One region of the Microcoleus sp. BM001215392 genome, then DNA from elsewhere that is predicted to be linked to it. Evidence: riboswitches for the same ligand, from Rfam matches in the RefSeq annotation. Region 1 holds a riboswitch; the other holds the start of a gene.
The links. Region 1 has a riboswitch for cobalamin ahead of QT974_RS02770 (DUF1636 domain-containing protein). Riboswitches for the same ligand answer to the same signal wherever they lie in the genome.
Positions count from the first base shown of each region.

Region 2: linked by a shared signal. The riboswitch ahead of QT974_RS05155 (energy-coupling factor ABC transporter permease) and the one ahead of QT974_RS02770 (DUF1636 domain-containing protein) in region 1 are both predicted to bind cobalamin.

Region 1 covers NZ_JAUBOJ010000012.1:23,828-31,959, reverse strand. The annotation lists gene QT974_RS02785 (type IV pilin-like G/H family protein) at 31-642, shown strand; gene QT974_RS02780 (serine/threonine protein kinase) at 634-1,908, opposite strand; gene QT974_RS02775 (serine/threonine protein kinase) at 2,087-4,072, opposite strand; cobalamin riboswitch at 4,215-4,361, shown strand; gene QT974_RS02770 (DUF1636 domain-containing protein) at 4,384-4,800, shown strand; gene cobW (cobalamin biosynthesis protein CobW) at 5,061-6,095, shown strand; gene QT974_RS02760 (CobW family GTP-binding protein) at 6,352-7,323, shown strand; gene QT974_RS02755 (WD40 repeat domain-containing protein) at 7,311-8,132, shown strand, end outside.
Region 2 covers NZ_JAUBOJ010000026.1:16,755-24,886, forward strand. The annotation lists gene cbiQ (cobalt ECF transporter T component CbiQ) at 138-938, opposite strand; gene QT974_RS05150 (energy-coupling factor ABC transporter substrate-binding protein) at 1,093-1,425, opposite strand; gene QT974_RS05155 (energy-coupling factor ABC transporter permease) at 1,430-2,188, opposite strand; cobalamin riboswitch at 2,211-2,357, opposite strand; gene QT974_RS05160 (Uma2 family endonuclease) at 2,562-3,260, shown strand; gene QT974_RS05165 (hypothetical protein) at 3,282-3,500, shown strand; gene QT974_RS05170 (FAD-dependent oxidoreductase) at 3,510-5,084, shown strand; gene QT974_RS05175 (pentapeptide repeat-containing protein) at 5,257-7,413, opposite strand; gene QT974_RS05180 (hypothetical protein) at 7,432-7,755, opposite strand; gene QT974_RS05185 (hypothetical protein) at 8,014-8,132, shown strand, end outside.

The sequences.
Region 1 (8,132 bases):
CGCACCTTACAAGCTTAGCCAATTTACTTTATGACAGTTAAAAAAATGTCAACAGATATAGATAAAAAAAGTGAAACATACAGCGTTTCAGTATTCAGTCTGGTGGTACGGACTGTAATTTACAGCGGTTTTATGGCTGGCATACTAGCATCTTTTTACAATTTCCAACTCAACACTATTAAAATCTCAAGTAGTGGCAAATCTTGGTCAGCAGAAGCAGATATGGTTTCCATCAATCAAGCGCAGGAAGATTACTATGCAAAAAATAACAAATTTAGTGATTCCCTGGAAGGGTTAGGTCTACAAGGAGCTCTCGGCAGAGATAACTATAGGACTCAAATTCAGTCATTATTAATGAAGCCAGTTCAAACGTTGGAGAATAAGCGCGAACCAGCACAATTTGAAACCGCGATCGCGATTGCTATACCTATGAATTTCTCTATGGAAGCGGAAAAAGAATACGGCGCAGTATATATAGGAGCAGTATTTGCTTTCAAAAAAGATGTTAGCAATCAACTAACAACTATTTCAGCAATCTGCCAAAGCGAGCCGGAAAAAAAGGGGTATCGAAGCAATCCGATGCAGCCAACTTTTGACGGCACAGAAATTCACTGCCCGCCCGATACAACTATTTTAAGGTAATACCTTTAAACTATTTTGTGTCATTGTTTGATTGTCTAAAGAAAATTCAAACTTCCAATTGCCAGGCTTGGCATCCTTTGTAAAATTGTACCCGCACCAAGTATTTAGTCGATCTGCGGTTGTTCTTAAACGAGATAGACCCTGGGCTGCCAATTTTCCTTGAGAGTCAAATACGCTACAAGTAGCGTAATATTCTTGCTTTGACAAGTTAGTGACACTGACAGCAAAATAGACTTTTTGTGTTTTTTCTAATGACACAAAATCTATAATTTGTTCCGATTTTAGCTCGCTAGTTAACATCACTTGAGTCACAGGTTTTAAATTCGGTTTTCTGGCTTCTGGTTGGGATTTAACTACTTGTTGAAGTTGAGGAGATTTCAAGATAAACGGGAGAAAAATAGCGGCACTTACTGTCAACACTCCGATTGATATCAGTGGAAGTTTTGATTTTTTAGGCTGGCGAACTACCTCCAGGGAAATTAAAGCATTGAGGGCTGCATCTGCGGAAGCATAGCGGTGTTTAAAATTCGGTTCCACCATTTTTTGCAGCCAGTCAAGAAATTCTGGAGTAAGCTGCGGTAAGCGATGTTTAAAATTAATTCGCCCCGTATCGTCCATCAAGCTGCCAACTTCGGTAGAATTGAGGCCGATTAGCAAGCAAATTAGCGTGGCGCCGAGGCTGTATAAATCGGATGCGACTGTTAGCTGGCGGTTGAACATTTGTTCGGGTGGCATAAAACCCAAGGTGCCTTTGACAACGCTGCTAGCCGCCACTTCTCCCCCCCCGATTCTAGCAAATCCGAAATCGACAAGGCTGACATTCATCCTGTCATCAACCAAGATATTTTCCGGTTTTAAATCTCTGTGAATAACTGGCGGAACGCGGTTTTGCAAGTATTTAAGGATTTCTAAAACAGAGATAGCAATTTGCTTGGTTCGCTGCGGTGTTAGCTGGCCCAAAGTTGCGAGGGAATCGGCATTTTTGTATTCCTGTATCATGCAGAAACCCGATGCAGTTGGAAAGGAATCTAAATAGCGGGGAATGCTGGGATGATCCAGTTCTCGCAAAATCTTAATTTCTTGTTCGCAAGCTTGATATTGAGCCCAATTAGCGCCTGTTTGGGCAAATTGAAATTGTTTGACAACAACCGAACGTTTGGTATTAATTTCGGTAGCGAGATAGGTAACTCTTCCGCCGGCGCGGTTGTGTCCGAGTTCGCGAGTTACTTGATAGCCGTAGTTGGAAAAGTCAGGAAAAGCGTTCATAAGTAATTTGTAAGGTTTGTAGTAAGAACTTCAGTCCTGAAAAGGTTTGTACGTGACTTAGGCATCTATGCCAAAGAAACCGGGTTTTTTACCAAATTTGCTACGCTCAGACGAAAGATTTTCGTAAAAAACCCGGTTTCTGACCGCCCGTGCGTCCAGGAGTATTAAGGACATTTGGTTATGGTTTAATTAAAGTTGGTTCCGATTTGCGATATTCGGCAATGATTCTGTTTCTTTTAAAAACTATCAAGTTAAGTAATGGAATAGCCGTGGCGGCGAGAGAGGCGATGGTAATTCCTCCTCTAACTAAAATCTCTCTTGGTTCAACTGAATCTAGATTATTCGCAAAATTCAAAAACAGTTGAAATCCGGCTCCTAAATTTATGCAAAACCCAGCGGTGAGAAATCCGATAGTTACAGCATCTTGCTCGGAAACTCCTCTTTCAAGCCGAACGGAAATCATACCATTAACTCCGAGCGAACACATAAAACTAAGCCAACAAACAAGTATAAATATATATCCCGTACCCAGCAGCATATTTATCATTTCTCCTATAGATCCCAGAGCCAGAATAGTAAGTAAAATGATAATCACAACTACAGAAGCTGCAAATTTCCTGATGTTCAAACCGCTAATATTCGCAACACTACCCGCTGAAGCACCGAGTAAAGCTGACACCACACAGCCAATTAACAAAGCCATGTAGAATATACCCGGAACGCCATTATAATCACTCCCCAGAATTATTCTACAAAAACTATCTGCTCCTATAAGCATTATGGCAACTCCCAAATTTGCTCCTAAAATAGCTCCTAAGCGATCGATTTTTGTTCCCTTTACTTGGGCAGCGAGCGTTTGTTCCGCTGCTATAAATCCCGTGAGGACCGCCGCTAATAAGAACCAAGAAATCCCTGAAATCCCTGGATATATACTAAACAGCCAACCGACGCAGATAAACAAGAACATAAACATCCGTCTATTTAGAGAAAAATAGGGCATTGGTATTGTTTCGGGAAGAGGAGCAGTTTTAACTTGAATCGCAAATTTATGGCACTCTGGATCGGAATTAGCGTGGAGGATAATCTGCCGCTGATAACTTTGACTTGCTAGCAATTTGCTCGTATCTACCGCAATTTGACACTCCAATTCATTGCTTTCAAATGACTGCGGTTCAAAGGATATCCAAGAGTGATCGTAAGGGGTATGTGGCGGATCGTTCGGATGCGGTGCGACTTCCCATCTTCCTGCTAAAATTGTATCTGGAATTGGGTTGCTTATAGTGACGGTTTGTGTTACTTTTTCTGCAAATTCTGTGGCTGTGAACTGAATACGATCGCGCTCAAGCCTCACTTTAGGTAAACTGCTGGCATCCAGAGACTTCAAAACAGCCAAAGCATCAACAGCCGATTTGTACCTATCTTGTATTCTCGGCGCTACCATTGTTTCCAGCCAGTTCATCCAACCCTGCTGCAATGGCGGTACTAAATGCCGAAAATGAATGCTATAATTATCGTCAATCAAGTTGCCGACATCGACAGATTTTGTACCAGTTAACAAGCAAATCAGCGTCGCACCCAAGCCGTAAAGGTCGGATGCTTCTGTTAATTGTCGGTTGAACATTTGCTCTGGTGGCATAAATCCCATTGTGCCTTTGACTACGCTGCTGGCGGCGATATTTCCGCCTCCCAAGCGCGCAAAACCGAAGTCTACTAGGTAAACATTTAACTCGTCATCTATCAACAAGTTTTCCGGTTTGATGTCGCGGTGAATTACGGGTGGTGTTTGGGATTGCAGGTAAGCTAAAATTTCTAGAGTGGCGATCGCAATTTGTTTAATATCCGGTGGCGAGAAAGTCCGGGCGATCGCAGATTCGGCATTTTTGTATTCCTGTACCATGCAAAATCCGCTGTCAGTCCCGAAAGCATCGAGATAGCGGGGAATTCCAGGGTGTGCGAGCTTTTTGAGCACTTTGATTTCCTGTTCGTAAGCTTCGTATTCTGTCCAGCTAGCACCTAATTGGGCGAATTGAAATTGCTTGATGACAACTGGCTTTGTTGTGTTAATTTTTGTAGCGAGATAGGTGACGCGGCCGCCCAAACTGTTGTACCCGAGTTCGCGGGTTACTTGATAGCCGTGTGTGGAAAAGTCGGGAAAAGCGTTCATAAGGTTTGAGCGTTCGGACTTCAGTCCGCAGAAATATCAGAGGACTAAAGTCCTTACTACGAACTGGGTTAATTTATGTGGGTAGATATTAAAAATCGCTGTTACCAAGATAACTTTTTTCCAAAAGGGCGGCAAGTGCGGTATGATGTGATTCGCGATCGGTTCTAGCGGGGAGCAGCCGCTAGAGGAAACGGGGAAAGTTCGGTGCAAGTCCGGCGCTGTCCCGCAACTGTAATGAAACTCTTGTGGTTTCTCAAGTCAGAATGCCCGCCGATATTTAACTAACTTTTGAACGCATCTGCGAGGTACGGATGATGAATGGAACTAAAGGTAACACGGCTGTACGCACAAAACACTGTCTTTTGGTTTGCACTGCTTGCGCTAGTGTTTGGAAAAACGGGAAGCGCGAAGGTAAAAGCGGTGGCCAACAATTTATGGAAGATTTATCGAAACTCGCTCAAGATTGGGAGTTTTCCGATAAATTTGAGATTCAAGAGGTTGAGTGCATGAGTGCTTGCAGTCATTCTTGTGCGGTGTCTTTTGCTGCTGCTGGAAAGTACACTTATTTGTTTGGCGATTTGCCTGCAAATGAGCCGGAAAGTGTCGAGGCTGTACTGGAATGCGCGGGTCAATACTATGCTAAGCCGGATGGTTTGTTGCCTTGGGCTGAACGTCCTCAAGCTCTGAAAAAAGGTGTTTTGGCTAAAATTCCGCCGCTGGGAAATTAAGCTCTTTCCTTCCATACTTTGCCCATCGGCGATAACTAAGACCACCAATCCGCCAGGGACTTAAGTCCCTGGCTAATAGCGAAAGTCCTCTAAAGAGGACTGAGAATAAAAATTTGAACTCATTAGTCCTATGCAAGAGGACTTTCGCTTTGAGGCAGGGGTTTCAACCCCTGCCGGACTGTCGGTTTAACGAGTTTTTTGTCAGCAATTGACCTAAAATTGAAAGATATTCCATCACACAAACAGCAACAAAAGTATCCATGCACAAGATTCCTGTTACAGTCATCACTGGTTTTCTCGGTAGCGGCAAAACTACCTTAATTCGCCACTTATTGCAAAACAATCAAGGCCGCCGCATAGCTGTTTTAGTTAACGAATTTGGCGAAATTGGAATTGACGGAGAATTGCTGCGCGATTGCCAAGTTTGCGATGATGGAGAAGAGGCAATAACCAATATTGTAGAATTAACAAATGGTTGTCTTTGCTGCACTGTTCAAGAGGAATTCTTGCCGACTATGCAGGAATTGTTGAAGCGCAAAGACCAAATTGATTGTATCTTAATTGAGACTTCTGGCCTCGCACTTCCTAAGCCTTTGATTCAAGCTTTTCGCTGGCCGGAAATTCGCACGGGTGCTACTGTTGATGGCGTGGTTGCTGTTGTTGATTGCGAAGCTATTGCTAGCGGTAATTTTGTGGGGGATATTGATGCTTTGATGGCGCAGCGACAGGCTGATGATAGTTTGGATCACGAAACGCCGATCGAGGAATTGTTTGAAGATCAGTTGGCCTGTGCCGATATGGTACTGTTGACGAAGGTCGATCGCGTAAATTCAGAAACTCAACAGAAAGTTCAAACCTGGTTGCAGCAAGAGTTACGCCCGAGTGTAAAAATTGTGCCTTGCAAGGCTGGCGAAATTAACCCCGATGTGCTGTTGGGATTTAATGCGGCGGTTGAGGATGATTTGGAGTCCCGCCCGAGTCACCACGACACGGAAGAGGAACACGAGCACGATGATGATATTAACTCGACTTTCTTTATTGCCGATCGCGAATTTGAACCGGAAGCCTTGGTGAAAAAGCTGCAAGCCTTGATGCAGCAGGAAGAAATCTATCGAATTAAAGGGTTTGTGGCGGTTCCCAAGAAACCGATGCGGATGGTGTTGCAAGGTGTTGGCGATCGCATAGAATGTTTTTACGATCGCCCTTGGCAACCTTCCGAGCTCCGCCAAACCAAGCTGGTGATTATTGGCAAAGAGTTGGAGCGCGATCGAATTGCAGCTATAATCGGCAATTAATTCTCTTGAGTCATTAGTCATTAGTTATTAGTCATTAGTCATTAGTCACGGACACTGACCTCAGAAACCCGGTTTCTTGCTAGATTTCTCGTTTTTTTTCCCAAAACTCGTAGAAACCGGGTTTCTAGCCCAATGTCCAATATTCAAAAGCTCTTGCGAACAATTTATTAACATTATTTAATCTGGTGGCTGCTGTCAGCTTGTCTGGTGTACAATAACGATAATGGTTATCATTGTACAATAATCGAGGTAAAATATGGTGACTGCTAGGGCGATCGAATCAGTTCCCGTAACCGTTCTTACAGGCTACTTGGGAGCCGGCAAAACTACGCTACTCAACCACATTTTAACACAGGAACACGGTAAAAAAGTTGCAGTCATTGTCAACGAATTCGGCGAAGTAGGCATCGACAACCAACTAATCATTGATGCTGACGAAGAAATTTTCGAGATGAACAATGGCTGCATTTGCTGTACAGTCCGAGGCGACTTAATTCGGATTATCGGCAACTTGATGAAGCGGCGCGACAAATTTGACCACATAGTCATCGAAACCACAGGTTTAGCCGACCCCGCACCAGTAATTCAGACATTTTTTGTAGACGAAGATATGCGCGACAAATTGCTGCTAGATGCAGTAATCACTGTCGTTGATGCTAAGCACGTATGGCAACATTGGGATGCAGAGGAAGTTCAAGAACAAATTGCCTTTGCTGACGTAGTTTTGCTAAACAAAACAGATTTGGTCACAACCGAAGAGTTGGCAGAATTAGAAAAGCGAATTCGCGCCATGAATGCAATGGCAAAAATCCACCGCACCCGCAACGCTGAATTAGATATGAATGCTTTGTTGGGTGTCAAAGCATTTGATTTGAACCGCGCTCTAGAAATTGAACCCGACTTTTTGGGCGAACACGAACACGAACACGACGCAACAGTAACTTCCGTAGCAATAGTCGAACCCGGTGCGATTGACGGCAATAAATTTAGCGATTGGATTGAGGAATTGCTGCGAACTCAAGGCCCGAATATCTTTCGCACAAAAGGCATTTTAAACATAGCTGGAAAAAACGAGCGATTTGTTTTTCAAGGAGTGCACATGATATTTGATGGCCGGCCCGATAGACTTTGGAAGGCCACGGAAACTCCGAAAAACGAACTCGTATTTATCGGCCGCAACTTAAACGAAACTCAATTGCGAGAGGATTTCCATCAGTGTCTAGTTTAAAAGGTCGCGAACAAACCCTTGACTTCTACGCCAAAGCCATGCTGTCTGACTATATAACTGCTGTTAATTGGTCGCCGGATGGCGCAACTTTAGCAGTTTGTTCCGCTGCGGGCGAAGTGATGCTGGCGACAGGGGAAATTAATCAATTATCTTTACAACCGCTGCAAACTGCTACAGGAAAATCAGCAGATTGTTTGTCTTTTTCCGCCGACAGTCAATTCTTAGCTGCGGGCGGACAAGACGGAAAAGTTCAAATTTGGCGCGTTGATTCTGGGGAATTAATCGCTAATTTGGATAACCAGCGGGTCTGGGTTGATAAGTTAGCTTGGAGTCCGCACTCCAATCAATTAGCTTTCAGTCTGGGCCGCTGCGTTCAAGTCTGGAATGCTGATGATAATGTTGTGGAAGTAACGCTGAATTTCGACTCGTCATCTATCCTCGATTTAGCATGGCATCCTCTTGTTCAATATCTGGCAGTTAGCGGCTATCAAGGTGTTAAAGTTTGGAGTGGCGATGACTGGGACGAAGACCCGGAAATTTTATCAGTACCGTCTGTAACAGGTGCAATTGCTTGGTCGCCCCAAGGGGAATATTTAGCTTGCGGTAATATGGACAACTCCCTAATTGTTAGTGAATGGGGCAGTTTTGAACCGTGGGTAATGCAGGGTTTTCCGGGGAAGGTTCGGGAGTTGGCTTGGTCGGATAGAACTAATTCTTTGGGTGCACCTTTGTTAGCCGCTTCGAGTTCTGGAGGCATTTCTGTTTGGGAAAGAGATGCTGATGAAAGTGTCGGTTGGAATTCTTGGGGG
Region 2 (8,132 bases), on a different contig from region 1:
CGTAAGTTCTGGACAGAACTCATTAGTCCTCTTCAGAGGACTTTAGCTTTGAGCCAGGGGTTTCAACCCCTGGCGGACTGGCGGACTAATAGGCAGAACCTAGAAACCATTAGATTTAGGTATCTAATAGCATAAATTTATCGTTGAAATACTACACTTAACAAAGTTAAAACCGTGCAACCAAACAGCGCTTCAAATGTATATCTACGCGAAGGTTTGTAAGGAGAAGAATGCCAAACGCGCAGTTCTCCATTAAAGCCGCGCGATTCTAAACTCAAGGAAACTTGACGATAATTTACCAAGGTTCGTTGCAGCAATTGTCCGATTAAAATACCTAAACTGCGCATTCCTAATTTCCAAGTGCGGTAGCCGCCGCGCGAGTTTTGGGCGATCCAAATTTCATCGGCGATCGCCAATAAGCTAAAAATAAAGCGATACATTAGTAATAGCAGTTCTGTGACTAACTCTGGACACCTTAATTTGCGGAGAATTTGCAAGATTTCGGTAAACGGGACTGTCAACAGGATGAAGTACATACAGCTTGTCGATGCGAAGGCGCGAGCCAATAGCAAGCTCACTTGGTATAGTCCAGTGCGACTCACATACAGATAAAAACTGCCGGTGTGAATGCCCCAACCTTGCCAAATATCCCATTGAATTGCCGAGATTCGATCGCCCGCAACCGCACCCACCGCCAACGCAGGTACACTCGACAGCAAAAACATCAGCGGTAGCAACAGCAAGCGCAGATAGAGTTTCGCCGGAATTCCCGCATAAACCACGATCCAGATTGTCAACCAAAGGCCGATCGCCAACTGCACCGCTGCATGAGAAACTAGAGACAGGATTAATAGGGCGATAGCAAAATATAGCTTGTGAGTTGGCGGCAACCCGCGCAAGCGATTTGTATAAGCCAGGCGATCGATCTGATGGTTCATTCCAAAGTCTTCCAGTCCGCGCAGGCGGACTTTGTGTGTGTAGAAGCGAATTCTATTCGCCGTTTATTCGCGATTCATTCCAAAGTCTTCCAGTCCGCGCAGGCGGCGGACTTTGTATGTGTAGAAGCGGTTTCAACCGCCGTTTATTCGCCATTCATTCCAGCGGCGATTTATCATCAGATTGCTGAGATTGCGATCGGCCTTTATACAACCCAATCACATAGCCAACTACGCCAGCGCCCACCGCCGCTTGAGACGCAAATAATAGACTAGCAATTTCGCTGCTAGCAGGCTCAAACAAATGATTGAACCAAGGCTTATAACTCGGTTGAATTTCCGTAATGGCTTTCTGAGCTTGGTCATCAGAACCGCCGTATTCACCCCGCACAAAAACCAGCGGAATTACAGCAAGAACAACTACAGAAACTGCCAGCAGCCAATTTTGTCGCGAGGTGGATTGGTAATTTTTAGTAAGTTTTTGACTCACAGATTTATGACTCCTGTCTCAGTAATTTCAAAGTTTCCAACTCCGGTTTTCCGTAAGAATGCAGCCAATTCCATACCAATAAAGTCAGCAATCCCTCACTAATCGCCAGAGGCACTTGAGTAATCGCAAAAATGCCAGCAAACTTGAGAAAAGAAGCCATAAAACCACCGCTTGCTGCCGGAAAAGCTAATGCCAACTGCATCGAAGTCACCACATAAGTCAGCAAATCTGCCAAAGCCGCCGCACAAAAAATTGCCAACCTTTGCTTACCAGTTCGCAACAGCAATCGATAGATAAAATATGCAGCAAACGGGCCAACAATCGCCATCGAAAACATATTCGCCCCCAACGTTGTCAGCCCGCCGTGGGCTAACAGTAACGTTTGAAAAAGCAGCACTAAAGCCCCCAGTACAGCCATCACCGAAGGGCCGAACAAAATCGCACCCAAACCCGTACCCGTTGGGTGAGAACAACTCCCCGTTACCGAGGGAATTTTTAAAGCAGAAAGCACAAAAGTAAACGCACCCGCTAAAGCTAGTAACAGTTTAAGTTCCGGGTGTTCTTTGGTAATTCGGGCGATCGCACGCAAACCCAACACAAAAAAAGGCAAAGCCACCATCCACCAAAACGCAGCCCATTGTACAGGCAAAAAACCTTCTGAAATGTGCATAGCTGCGGCTGGTGTTGCCGAAGCTAGGACAATATAACAACTCAAGCCAGCCATCAATCCCAGGCTGACTAACTTCCGATTTCGCGCCTTCATCAAGTACCTCGCAGATGAGACAATCTAAACTAACGCATCGGCGGGCATCCTGACTCAGAAAGCGACACGGCTTTCATTACAGTTGCGGGACAGCGCCGGACTTGCACCGAACTTTCCCCCTTTCGTCTAACGGCTGTTCCCCATTAGAACCGACTGGTTAGACATAGTTTAGTCGATCGCGCAACTCTGAGCCGATATTTTACAAAAATTATTTCAAATTAAGTAAATCAAGATCGCCTATTATCCTCATTTTCTTCCCTTTCTTCCTTCGCGTCCTTAGCGTCTTCGCGGTTCGTCAAAATCTTCACCAAATTAAAAATCATATCTAAATAAATAAACGCTATAATATTAATGAGTTTTGAGAAAAGCCGCCATGTTAAATTACAACTTCCCTAGGCACTGGCCCTCAGCAGAAGAACTACCAGACTCAGATGAAACACCAGTGGATAACGAACTGCAAGAATTAATACCAGGATTGCTGAAAGCAATATTGCTCATAATTTGGGCAGAACGCATGGACTGGTTTTTTGGAATAGACATGGGACTTTACCATCACCCTGACAAACCAGCTATTGTGCCAGATGCTTTCTTGAGTTTAGGTGTGGAAAGGTTTTATGACGAAGAATTGCGTCCCAGTTACGCGGTGTGGGAGGAAAAAGTGATGCCAACTTTTGTCCTCGAAGTTGTTTCCCCAACTTATCGCAACGAATATACCGCCAAGTTGGAAGAATATCAAAATTTAGGCATACTTTACTATGTCATTTATTCTTCTCGGCGTCGCCGCAAACCCCGTTTGGAAGTGCATAAGTTAGTCAATGGCAAGTATGAGTTACAGCCAGGAAATCTAGTTTGGATGCCTGAAATTGGTTTGGGAATTGGTTGTGAAAGGGGAAATTATTCTGGGGTGACAAGGGAATGGTTGTATTGGTACGATGCTGATGGCAAACGCTATCTGACTCCTGAAGAACAGGTGAAAGAATCAGCGCAACTTGTCCGACAGGAATCGCAACGTGCCGATCGACTAGCTGAACGATTGCGCGAGTTGGGGATAGATCCTGATACTATAAGCTAATTGAGAGGAAAAAGTGCCAGAATGACGCAGCCTGCGGGCGATCGCCAATCTAGTTTGTCCGCCGAGATCGATCGCCCTCAACCGACAATCTTCGGAAAAACCCGGTTTCTGCATCTCGAAATGTGCGAAAATTTATCAAAAAAATCAGCAAAGATGCGGCCTTATTTGGAACAGACAGAGAGTTTGACGGCAAAAATGGAGATGCAGATCGACAAAATGGATCTCGGGAGACGTGATTAAATAATGCTCATGGATCTGCGTTCTTACGATATCATCTGCTTTGGTGATGAAGTTCCAGGAGTTCTAGCCGTTATCTCAGCAGCACGAGAATACCGCCGCCGGACAAAGCTTTATCCGCGAGTTTTGCTGATGTCTAAAGGAAGCTTACAAGCAGGAATTGGCGGGCATTTAGTCAGAGGCGGCCTCGCTTATTTAGATCGAAGTCAAGTTAGTCAAGAACTGCAACAATCTTTAAATTTAGATACCTTCGGTTCACCCCCGACAATCTATAAAGAATTCCTGCAAAAATCTGGTGTCAGCGCGATCGCCCTTGACCCCAGCAAAGCCAGCGCAGCCCTGAAAGCAATGCTAGTACAAGCAGGAGTAGCACTTCTGAGCAAAGTAGAAATTAAATCAGTCAATAAAGAAGGTAAAAAAATTACTAGCATAATTACCTCAAAAGGGACAGTTTATGTAGGTAAACAATTTATTGATGCCACTGTCAATGGCGAATTAGCTCAAGCAGCAGGTGTGCGAAAGCTGAATGGATTTGAAACCTTGGGTTTGCCTAACTCAGAACTTCCAGTCACCCTAGTTTTTGAAACCCAAGGACTCAGTGTCAGAAGACTGAAAGAACTCGATTACCTTTATCTAAAACGCTTCACAAACCTTGCCGATTCTGAAGCTCAAAAATTTTTGCTGTCCGCAGCGGGGAAAGATGCCAAACTAGCAGAAGAACTCCGGCGGGAAATGATCGACCCCCGAGGAAATCTCAAAACTCTGTGGGCCGGCAACGATTACATCGATGTGCGATCGCCAGCTTTGTCTGTAGCATACCACTCTTTTAGAGGCAGAAAGCTATCTTTTTCTGAAACTGGCATAATTTTAGATGAAGGAAATATCGCCATACTTCCAGATCAAAGACTTTCGTGGAATGCACTGTTATTTGCAGTCACCGGTAGCGAAGCAGAAGCCTTAGCCAGAAGCGGTAGCAAACCCACAGCTAATATGCAAAAAGAGATGTCATTTGTGGCTAATTGGCTGAAAAGTTTGGGGGCTACTTATGTTACTCCGGCTTCCGAACTGTATATCAGACACGCTGGGAATGTGACGGGAGTTGTAGAACCTTTAACAGGCGCACAAATGCTGCGTGGTGGCGTACCAGCTAATGAAGCACTGGCAACATTTAGCTATCATTTTGATGTCCGCGGAGGCATTTCGGGGATTGGCGAGAAAGCAAACAGTCGAGGGTGGTTTAAAAGTCTGAGTTTCAAACAGCCTACCTTCAATATTGGCATCCGCCACGCATTAATGAACAATGTTCCTAACCTTGCAGTTGTCAGTCCCTGTTCTGGATTTGAAGGTCTTGCTTGTGCTGTCGGCCGAATTGTAGAATTCAACGCCGCAGTTGGTCAAGGTGTCGGTATTGCGGCCGTTAATGCCATTCTCAATAACCAAAATCTAGCCGATGTATCTAACCGAGAAGTGAGACAAGTTCTGGTTGAAACAGGCCAGTTACCTCGAATTTTTGGAGTTACAAACAACGCTGATGGAATATTATTAGCACAATTTGAGAGTCTTGTAAGTGCCGATGCTATTGCATAATATAGCACTTCTAAAAAAAGTGAGGTACGTTGTTGGGCCCGGTCTTTCTTATCTAATTGATAGGGTGTGGAGCCATCCCTTGTACCAAAAAAAGACAGAAAAATAAAGGTTCGTAGTGAGGACTTGAGTCCGCAGAAAAAGAAGGACTAAAGTCCTCACTACGAACCAAGTCTTAATTCTTGGGCGGGCATTTCGGATGAGTCCCTCCCTGCAAACAAATGTAAGCAATTTGACTTTGATCTAAATTCTTAGCTTCGGCAAAATTAACTCCTTGGAATCGACCCGATTTGCTACCGGGCGGACTTTGAATAAATTGCTCTGAAGGCGCCTTCCCCATAAATACAGCACCTTGAAAATTCGTTCCCGCTAAATTCGCACCTCTAAAATCTACTGAACTCACGTCCGCATTCCGCAAATTAGCATCTTGCAATCGAGCATCTTTTAAATTCGCGTTGGCGAGTTTAGCCGAACTTAAATCAGCATTTTGTAAGTTAGCACCGCTTAAATCAGCACCGGACAAATCAGCACCTTGCCATTCCGATTTAGACAAATTTGTCAAGGATAACTGAGTGCCTTGAGCCTTGACTTTGCCCAAACGCGCACTTTCTAAATTGGCGCCCGAAAAATTCGCGCTGCCTATATCTGCACCAGTAAAGCTTGCTTCTTTTAACATTGCTTGCTGCAAAGAAGCCCCAATTAAAAGACTGTTGCTAAGATTAGCTCCATTCAAATTTCCATTTGACAAATTAGCTTTGCTGAGGATGGCGCGCACAAAAGTAGTGCGGTTCATTACGGCGCTGTTCAAAGATGCTCCGGTTAAATTTGCTCCCTCAAAATTAGCTTCGCTTAAGTCAGAAATCCAATCGTCAAATGTCCCCGGACGCCTGTCTTCCCCAGTGCCGTAAAAGCGAATTCCCTGCAAGCTGGCATTGGTTAAATTGGCTTTTCTCAGCTTGATTCCTGATAAGTCAACTTTGTCTAATACTAAAGTGAATTGACCAGTGCCAGCCGGACTTTGCCCTAAATCTGTACGGCTTAAATCTGTGCCGTTGAGCTGGCTGCTATACACTGTGAGAATTTTGCCGATCGCCCTTTGCACTGTTCTCTGGCGGGTAGCCGCTAACTCGCGTTCCGCAGTCTTCCCTCCGTAGCGCAGGGATTCCAGGTCATTGCTGAGGGCTTGATTTAACCGCTGCAAGTCAGGTAAAGCTTTCGGCCCGGTACTGACTAAAGCTTGCTGGATCGCGTCCAGCATCGCCTTGCTTTCTTCTTGAGCTAGCAAATCCGCTAACAGCGGCACGGCGCGCGAGTCTTCCACCGCCCCCAAAGCCAAAATTGCCGATCGCCTCCCCGAGGTTCCGCTAGCCGAAGTCGGAGACAATTTGCTTACTAAAGCCACAAATAATTCGTCATTCCGCTGCCGAGAATCCCGCAAATTAGCTTGACTTTGAGTGTAGATCAGAGTGCCGACAAACAAAGCTAAAATCAATCCCGCGCTGCCGGTAGTAACTATCACTAAAGTTGTGCCCGGGTGCTGGCGAATCCAATTCCACAGACTGGGATCTTCTTTCATGTGGCTTTCCGGAGTCAAAACCAAAGCAGCAATCTGCGCGTCTTCCTCAGTCCATTCTTGACTCTTGACAGGATTGGGCGACACTTGGTGCGATTCCCTACCGGATAGCTTCGCCGCGCGTGCATTGACCACCAAAGTATTCGCGAGGCGATCGTGCCCCGATTGCCGTTTGTAGCGCAGTGCAAAAGCGCCATCTGCCAGGACTGACAAGCCGCTCAACGCCCCTAAAATAATTAAATCCGGAAACGCACCACTCAAGCGCCAAATGCCGTAAGCGACGCCCAGAGGCACTCCCCAGCGCCCCAAACTTTCGCGGATCAGCACTCGCCCCCAACCCGGAGGATTCCCCGACGCTGTGACGACTTTGACGCCGAACCATCGTTTGGGCAGAGTTTGACCGCTTTTGGCAAGCAAAAACAACTGCCACGCCGCTAAAACTGTCGGTGCCAGCAGTGCCCCCGACCAGAATAGATTAGTTAGGGGTGCAACTCTGGGGTTGCGATCGCGCACCGGGATAGCCAAAACACGAGCGACTGTTTCCGACGCTGCTACTACCGAGGAATTGAGGGGAACCGTTTGAGCTTCCTTGTTAACCAATGCTCCGATACTGAAGGGAACTAGGGCGCTGGCCGCAATTAACGAAATTTCAACGGCCCAAGCGCCACACCGGCGAACCAGTAGTGGCATTGGCTGGGATTGTCTCTGCCAAGACGGATCGGGTTGATTAATATCACCGGGTGCGGTTGGGCTAGCCATATTTAGAATTTCCTATTATTAGTCGTTTGTGTTCGAGGAATCAGAAGATATTGCCAATTTATACGCTATGTAGATTAGCACTCCGAGAACACCAAGAGTCATCAGGGCCGAAAGTAGCTGTACGATGCTATTGAAGACTGTCAGAACAACGATCGCTCCGACGGCAAAAACTGCCACCTGCCCTGGTTTGGGGAGTTTTTGAAACTTGTCCAGAGATTGATTGTAGAAGGTGCCGATGGCAAGATAGCTGTCTGGATTTTGTAGGATGAGAGGCGATCGTTCTAGTTTAGCTTTTAGTTCTCCGATCGCTTGCTGCCAATTGAAGTTATTTTGAGGATTCATAAAAAAATTCCGTAGTTAAGTCATTAGTCATCAGTCATTAGTCATTAGTCATTAGTCATCAGTCATCAGTCATTAGTCATTAGTCATTAGGTAGAAGGTAGAAGGTAGAAGGTAGAAGACATACACAGCAAGCTTGTTAGCGATATGTATTTTACTTTAATTAGGTAGATTTTACTTATTTGAGATTAATGTGTTTGGAACCGCAATTATCATCTATCGTCTAAAGAACTAGGACTAAATGCCATTGTGTGAGGAAATATGAAGATACACTGTGCGGGCGATCGCAAAAAACGGTGGTTTAGTGCGATCGCAACCCTAGCCTTGGGAATAATTTTAGCGGATGCCGGAGCCCTTCGGAGCCAACCGCTACAAATTGC